One region of the Streptomyces sp. NPDC006339 genome, then DNA from elsewhere that is predicted to be linked to it. Evidence: riboswitches for the same ligand, from Rfam matches in the RefSeq annotation. Region 1 holds a riboswitch; the other holds the start of a gene.
What was found. A riboswitch is a leader RNA that binds a small molecule or an ion and turns the genes downstream of it on or off. The one in region 1 is predicted to bind cobalamin.

Region 1 (3,932 bases):
CTTCAGGGCGTCGACATCGGCTCCCGCCGGCCTTGTCCCCGTCACGCCGCACCTGCCCGCGAGCCGGTTCCGCGGATCCCTGCGAAGTCGTCTGCCACATTCCGGTGCCGCCGGGCGTGCATGAGACAGGCGGGGGTATCCCGCCGCCCTCCCGAAGGGGGCGCAAGGACCAGAACGAGGAGACCTTCGACATGGCTGTCGCCGAGGTGCAGATGACCCACAGTGCCGGTGCCCTGGAGATCATGCCCACGACCCCTGAGCAGCACCTGGCCTACCTCGACTCCCTCTCGGGGCGTGCACGGGGCGAGCAGGTCAGCTTCCTCCAGCTCCCCTCCTGGAGCGCCGTCAAGGAGGGGTGGCGGGCCGAGTGGATCGGCTGGTTCGACGGGACAGGACGCCAGCGTGCCGCCGCCCAGGTGCTGTACCGGCCGCTGCCCGGGACCCGGCGGTACTTCGCCTACATCCCGGAGGGCCCGGTGCTGGACTGGGCCGACCCGGCCCTGATGGACGTCCTTCAGCTGCTCCTCGACCACCTGCGGGCAGCCGGCGCCTTCGCCGTACGGATGGGGCCGCCCCTGGCGTACCGCCGCTGGAGCGCCGCGACGCTCAAGGCGGCCGTGGGCCCCGGGCGCCGGGTCGGAGACGTGCTGCCGGACGTCGTCGAGCCGGTCGGATCGGCCGTGGCGGACCGGCTGCGGGCGGCCGGATGGCGGCGCTGCGGCGAGGTCGGCGGCGCGGGCGACGCCCAGCCGCGCCACCTGTTCGAGCTTCCGCTGGCCGGCCGGAGCACCGACGACCTGTGGTCCGGCTTCAATCAGGAGTGGCGGCGCAACATCAAGAAGGCGCAGACAGCCGGGGTGGAGACCTACCTCGGCACCGCCGAGGACCTTCCCGCCTTCTACGACCTGCTGCAGGTCACCGAGCGGCGTGACGGCTTCCGCCTGGGGCGCTCGCTTCCGTACTTCCAGCGGCAGCACCGAGAGCTCAACGCGGAGGAGAACGGGCGCATGCGGCTCTACCTCGCACGGCACGACGGCGAGGTGCTCGCCGCCCACACCATGATCGTGGCGGGCCGGCGGGCCTGGTACCAGACCGGAGCCTCCGCCGATCACCGCCGCGAGGTAAGGCCGAGCAACGCCCTGCAGTGGCGACTGATCCGCGACGCGCACTCCCTGGGGGCTACCGTCTACGACATGCGGGGCGTACCGGACACCCTCGACCCCGCAGAGCGGTCCTTCGGGCTGATGCGCTGGAAGCTCGGCACCGGAGGGGAAGTGGCGGAGACCCTCGGTGAGTGGGAGCTGCCCCTGCAGGGGACGGTGAACAGGACCCTGCACCGCGCCATGCAGGCGTACCTGTCGCGCCGCTGAGGCCACCCCCGGGGCATGTGGATCGGTCATGGGGGAACCCTAATCGATCCTTCTAAGTTATTTAGAAGCTTGGTGGGGCCGGGTGCCTTCGGCTACCTTGACCAGGACAAGTCAATCGACGGGCAGCGGAAGCCAGTGGGAATCCGGCACGGTCGCGCCACTGTGTGCTCGGCGGCAGCCGCTCATCTTCTGAGCGGTGCGGTCCGGCAAGTCAGACTCGCCCCGTCGGTCGAGCTCCACCGACCGGGACGCGTGTTCCCCTTGGAGGTCCTGCCATGGCTCAGGCCACCGCTCAGCCGAGTGCCGTTGCCACCCCCACCGTACTCCCCATCAAGTCGATCCTGCCCTGGCCGTCTTCTTCGGGGCCCTGATGCTGCTCGCGCTCTTCCTCGTCGGCGCCGAGCAGGGCGCCACCGCGATCTTCGCCGGCGAAGGCGTCCACGAGTGGGTGCACGACGGCCGTCACCTGCTCGGCTTCCCCTGCCACTGAGACAGGGAAAACCACACATCATGAACTCGACAATTGTCGGCAAGCTCCTCGCGCGTGGGATGGCGGCCGGCCTCGTGGCCGGTCTCCTCGCCCTGGTCGTCGCCTACTTCCTCGGCGAGCCGCCGACCGAGGCGGGCATCGCCTACGAAGCAGCGCACAGTCACGAAGAGGGCGAGGAACTCGTCAGCCGTGCGGCCCAGTCCACCACTGGTCTCGCGACCGGTGTCCTCGTCTACGGCGTCGGCCTGGGCGGCATCGCCGCGCTGGCGTACTGCTTCGCCCTGGGCCGCGTCGGCGCGTTCGGCCCCCGCGCCACGGCTGGTCTTCTGTCGCTCAGCGGCCTGGTCGCGGTCTACATCGTGCCGTTCCTCAAGTACCCGGCCAACCCGCCTGCGGTCAGCGACGCGGCCACCATCAGCCAGCGCACCACCCTCTACCTGCTCATGGTGGTGCTCAGCGTGCTGCTCGCCGTCGCCGCGGTGATCCTCGGCAAGCGGCTCGCGCCCCGTCTGGGCAACTGGAACGCGACCATCGCGGCAGGCGCGTTCTTCGTCCTCGCCGTCGGACTCGCGTACGCGTTCCTGCCGGCGGTCAACGAGATGCCGAAGGACTTCCCGGCCGAGGTCGTCTGGCAGTTCCGCATCTCCGCGCTCGCTGTCCAGGCGGTGCTGTGGGCCGGATTCGGTCTCGTCTTCGGCGTGCTGGCCGAGCGGTTGCTGCAGCCGCGCCGGGCAGGCGCGCGGATCGGGGCCGCGGAGCCGAGAGCGGTGGCGCCCTCGGCCTGATGCCCGTCCACACGGGAGGGGGCGCCGGTCTCGTACCGGCGCCCCCTCTGCTGTGTGCGTCAGCCGATGCGTACGCCCCACATGAAGGGCATGCCGCTGCGGGCGATGGACTCGTAACGCACCTGCGCGCCCGGCTTGGGGGAGTGGAGGATCTGTCCGTTGCCGGCGTAGAAGCCGACGTGGCTGAGGTCGCTGCGCATGAGGATCAGATCGCCGGGCTTCAGGTCGCTGAGGGAGTTGATGCGTGTGCCGGCGTTCGCCTGGGCCTGGGAGGTGCGGGGTATCGTCACGCCGGCCTGGCGGTACGCCCAGGAGGTGAGGCCGGAGCAGTCGAAGGAGCTCGGGCCGCTCGCGCCCCAGACGTAGGGCATGCCGACCCTGCTCTTGGCGGCGGCGAAGGCCGCGGCGGCGCGCTGCGAGGCGCTCGCCTCGTTGCCGAGGTCGACCCGTGCGCTGGCCCGGTTGGCCCGGTCCTCCTCTTCGTTGATCCGGGCCCGCTCCTTCGCCGACAGGGTGTTGAGGAGGCGCTGGGCCTCGCGCAGCTTGCCCTGGATCTCCGTCTTCCGCTTGCCCAGCTCCTTCTGAACGGAGTCCAGATCGCGCAGCTTCTCCGACGCCTCCGTGCGTTGCTGCTGGAGGACCCGCTGCTGGGAGAGGAACTGCTGCAGTACGGCAGCCTGCCGGTCGCCGGCGCGGTCCAGGGCGGACGCCTTCTCCAAGTACGTGTCGGGGTCTTCGGAGAGGAACAGCTGGAGGGCCGGGTCCAATCCGCCGGAACGGTACTGGCCGGCGGCCACCGTGCCGATCCGGTCACGCAGTTCATTCAGCTCGCCCTGCTTGCGGGCGGCGGTGTCCTGGAGCGTCGCGACCTGCTTCTTGAGCTCGTCGGCCTTCTCCTTGGCTCCGTTGTACTTCTCGGTGGCCTGGGTCGCCTGCTCATAGAGGCGGTCCACCTGCGCCTTGACCCCCTTCTTGTTGGGGTCAGGCAGCGGGTCGGCCGAGGCCGTCTGGGTGGACAGGGCCACGGCCGCCGCGGCGGTGGCGGTGATGACGCCGGTGTAGCGCGGATTGGACTGCTTCGGGCGGCGGTGGGAGGCCACGGCGGAGCTCCTTCTTCCTTGGCCGCCGAAGGGCGGGGCATACAGCGGGCACGGCGGCGTCTCCGTCGCCGCCCCGAGTGGGCGACCGGCTGTGCGAAGACTCCGCGAATACTAAGCTGCTTAGAGACTTAGTCTCAATGAGGGTCCATGCGGCGCGATGTGAGGCGTGCCACAAGCGGGTCGGAAA
Region 2 (3,932 bases), on a different contig from region 1:
AGACGTCTCTTGGCCATCTTCTGCCTGGCCGCCCCGTTCGCCGGGATCCTCTGGGTGAGTTCGTACGCGCGCATCACGCCGACCCTGCTCGGCATCCCGTTCTTCTACTGGTATCAGATGCTCTGGATTCCGGTCGCCGCCGGGCTCACCGCACTCGCCCTCGTCCTGCTGCGCCGTGACCGGCGGACCGACAGCGAAGGAACGCCGCGATGAACCAAGGCATCAACGGAGTCGCCCTCGCCGTTTTCGGATTGCTCTTCGCTCTCGTAACGGTCATGGGTTTCCTGGCGGCCCGCTGGCGCCGCGTGGAGAACGCGAACAACCTCGACGAGTGGGGCCTGGGCGGGCGGAGCTTCGGCACCTGGATCACCTGGTTCCTGCTCGGCGGCGACCTCTACACCGCGTACACCTTCGTCGCCATTCCGGCGGCCATCTACGCGGCCGGGGCGGCCGGCTTCTTCGCCATCCCGTACTCGATCCTCGCCTTCCCGGTGGCCTTCGTCTTCCTGCCGCGCCTGTGGTCCGTCTCCCACCGCAAGGGCTATGTGACCGCGTCCGACTTCGTGCGCGGGCGCTTCGGCTCCAAGGGCCTCTCGCTGGCCGTCGCGCTCACCGGCATCCTCGCCACGATGCCGTACGTCGCCCTCCAGTTGGTGGGCATCCAGGCGGTCCTGGACGTCATGGGCGTCGGCGGCGACGCGCACACCCACTGGTTCGTCAAGGACCTGCCCCTGCTGATCGCCTTCGGCGTGCTGGCCGCCTACACCTACTCGTCCGGGCTTCGCGCGCCGGCACTGATCGCCTTCGTGAAGGACGTGCTCATCTACGTCGTCATCGTGGTCGCGGTCATCTACATCCCCATCAAGCTCGGCGGCTTCGCCGAGATCTTCGACAAGGCGGAGGCCGCCTTCAGCCAGCCCAACCCCGCGACCGGCAAGCCCCGCGGCCAGTTGGTGACCGCACCGCAGAGCCAGTGGGCCTACGCCACCCTGGCGCTGGGCTCGGCGCTCGCGCTGTTCATGTATCCGCACTCCATCACGGCCACCCTCTCTTCGCGCGGGCGCGAGGTGATCCGCCGCAACGCCACCATCCTGCCGCTGTACTCGGTGCTCCTCGGCTTCCTCGCCCTGCTCGGCTTCATGGCGATCGCCGCCGGCGTCAGCGTGACCAACCCCCAGCTCGCGATCCCCCAGCTCTTCGAGGACATGTTCCCCGGCTGGTTCGCCGGCCTGGCCTTCGCCGCCATCGGCATCGGCGCCCTGGTCCCGGCCGCCATCATGTCCATCGGCGCGGCGAACCTGTTCACGCGCAACGTCTACAAGGACTTCCTCAAGCCGGACGCCACCCCCGAGCAGGAGCACAAGGTCTCCAAGATCGCCTCGCTCCTGGTGAAGGTCGGCGCCCTGGTCTTCATCCTCACCATGGACAAGTCCGTCGCGATCAACTTCCAGCTCCTCGGCGGGATCTGGATGCTCCAGACCATGCCCGCACTCGTGCTCGGCCTGTTCACCCGCTGGTTCCACCGCTGGGCGCTGGTGGCGGGCTGGGCCGCCGGCATGATCTACGGCACGGTGGCGGCGTACGGAGTCGCCAGCCCGACCCAGAAGCACTTCGGCGGCTCCTCCGCCGCGATCCCGGGCATCGGCGAGATCGGCTACATCGGCCTCACCGCCTTCGTCCTCAACCTCCTCGTCACCGTCGTCCTCACCGTCGTCCTCAAGGCCGTCAAGGCCCCCGAGGGCGTCGACGAGACGGAGCCCGGGGACTACACCGCCGACGCGGGCGACAAGGGCGTCGTGACCGAGCTGCCGAAGGTGGGCGCCGGACACTGACCGGAGCGCACGGCCGGGCCGTACGACACAAGTCGTCACAACAGTTGGGTCGTACGACACAACATGTGGGGGGTGCCACGAGCGGCGCCCCCCACATGTATGCTCGTGCTCGCTGTCGCCGCAGGGGAATCCGGTGGAAATCCGGAACTGTCCCGCAACGGTGTACTTCGTGCGCTTCCGTACGAGGCGAGTCCGAATACCTGCCGACAGTGCGCCCGGTCCTTCCGTCCGGGTGCCACAGACGTCCGGGCCTCGCGGAGTGGGCCGGTGGACGCGTGCCGCCGTGCCCACGGCCGCCCGCCTTCCGCCCTCCCCCCGTCCTGGCCCCGAGCCGAGCGAGGGAGAGCCCCCACGTGACCATCGCGCCCGCCGATCCGGCCTCAGCCACCCCGTCCGAGACGGCGAACGACGGCCCCGGGACCGCGCTGCTGCGCACCCTGACCGATCTCACCGCCGACCTCCCGGACACCGACCCCGGCCGGGTCGCCGCCGCCGCCCTGCGCGGCCGGCACGCCGGCTCGGACGAGGCGGAGCTGCGCGAGCTGGCCACCGAGGCCGCCGCCGGACTGATCGCGGAGGACCCCGCGTACTCCCGGCTGGCCGCCCGGCTGCTCACCCTCACCATCGCCGAAGAGGCCGCCGGCCAGGGCGCGGTGTCCTTCTCCGCCTCCGTCGCCGTCGGCCACCGCGAGGGCCTGATCGCCGACCGCACCGCCGGCTTCGTCACCCTGCACGCCGCCCGGCTCGACGGCACGATCGACCCGGCCGCCGACGACCGCTTCGGCTACTTCGGCCTGCGCACCCTCTACTCCCGCTACCTGCTGCGCCACCCCCTCACCCGCAAGGTGATCGAGACCCCGCAGCACTTCATGCTCCGCGTCGCCTGCGGCCTCGCCGAGGACGACAGCGTGCGGGCCCTGGACGAAGTGGCGGCGCTCTACGGGCTGATGAGCCGGCTCGACTACCTGCCCTCCTCGCCCACCCTCTTCAACTCCGGCACCCGCCACCCGCAGATGTCCTCCTGCTATCTGCTGGACTCCCCGCTGGACGAGCTGGACTCCATCTACGACCGCTACCACCAGGTGGCGCGCCTGTCGAAGCACGCCGGCGGCATCGGGCTCTCCTACTCCCGCATCCGGGCCCGCGGTTCGCTGATCCGCGGCACCAACGGCCACTCCAACGGCATCGTCCCCTTCCTGAAGACGCTGGACGCCTCCGTCGCCGCCGTGAACCAGGGCGGCCGCCGCAAGGGCGCCGCCGCGGTCTACCTGGAGACCTGGCACGCGGACATCGAGGAGTTCCTGGAGCTCCGCGACAACACCGGCGAGGACGCCCGCCGCACCCACAACCTCAACCTGGCGCACTGGATCCCGGACGAGTTCATGCGCCGGGTCAACGCGGACGCCGAGTGGTCGCTGTTCTCCCCGGCCGACGTGCCCGAGCTGGTCGACCTGTACGGCGAGGAGTTCGACACCGCCTACCGCAAGGCCGAGGCGGCGGGCCTGGCCCGCAAGACCATGCCGGCCCGCGACCTGTACGGCCGGATGATGCGCACCCTCGCGCAGACCGGCAACGGCTGGATGACCTTCAAGGACGCCTCCAACCGGACCGCGAACCAGACCGCCGAGCCCGGCACCGTCGTGCACTCCTCGAACCTCTGCACCGAGATCATCGAGGTCACGAACGACGGCGAGACGGCCGTGTGCAACCTCGGCTCGGTCAACCTGGGCGCCTTCGTCGACACCGCCACCGGCGACCTCGACTGGGAGCGGCTCGACGAGACCGTCCGTACGGCCGTCACCTTCCTCGACCGGGTCGTCGACATCAACTTCTACCCGACCGAGCAGGCCGGCCGCTCCAACGCCCGCTGGCGCCCGGTGGGCCTGGGCGCGATGGGCCTCCAGGACGTCTTCTTCAAGCTGAAGCTGCCCTTCGACTCGGCCCCGGCCCGCGCGCTGTCCACCAGGATCGCCGAGCGGATCATGCTGGCCGCGTACGAGGCGTCCGCCGACCTCGCCGAGCGCAACGGCCCGCTGCCCGCCTGGGAGCAGACCCGCACCGCCCGCGGCGTGCTGCACCCCGACCACTACGACGTCGAGC

Region 2: another riboswitch for cobalamin. It lies ahead of ABZ135_RS30165 (ribonucleoside-diphosphate reductase subunit alpha); the one in region 1 lies ahead of ABZ135_RS28305 (CbtB-domain containing protein).

What each region holds. Positions count from the first base shown of each region.
Region 1 is NZ_JBEXQW010000040.1:40,004-43,935, forward strand. Features, by position in the region: gene ABZ135_RS28300 (peptidoglycan bridge formation glycyltransferase FemA/FemB family protein) at 192-1,370, shown strand; cobalamin riboswitch at 1,434-1,610, shown strand; partial or broken gene ABZ135_RS28305 (CbtB-domain containing protein) at 1,646-1,860, shown strand; gene ABZ135_RS28310 (CbtA family protein) at 1,881-2,645, shown strand; gene ABZ135_RS28315 (NlpC/P60 family protein) at 2,705-3,745, opposite strand.
Region 2 is NZ_JBEXQW010000046.1:19,845-23,776, reverse strand. Features, by position in the region: gene ABZ135_RS30175 (DUF3311 domain-containing protein) at 1-213, shown strand, start outside; gene mctP (monocarboxylate uptake permease MctP) at 210-1,832, shown strand; cobalamin riboswitch at 1,919-2,055, shown strand; gene ABZ135_RS30165 (ribonucleoside-diphosphate reductase subunit alpha) at 2,186-3,932, shown strand, end outside.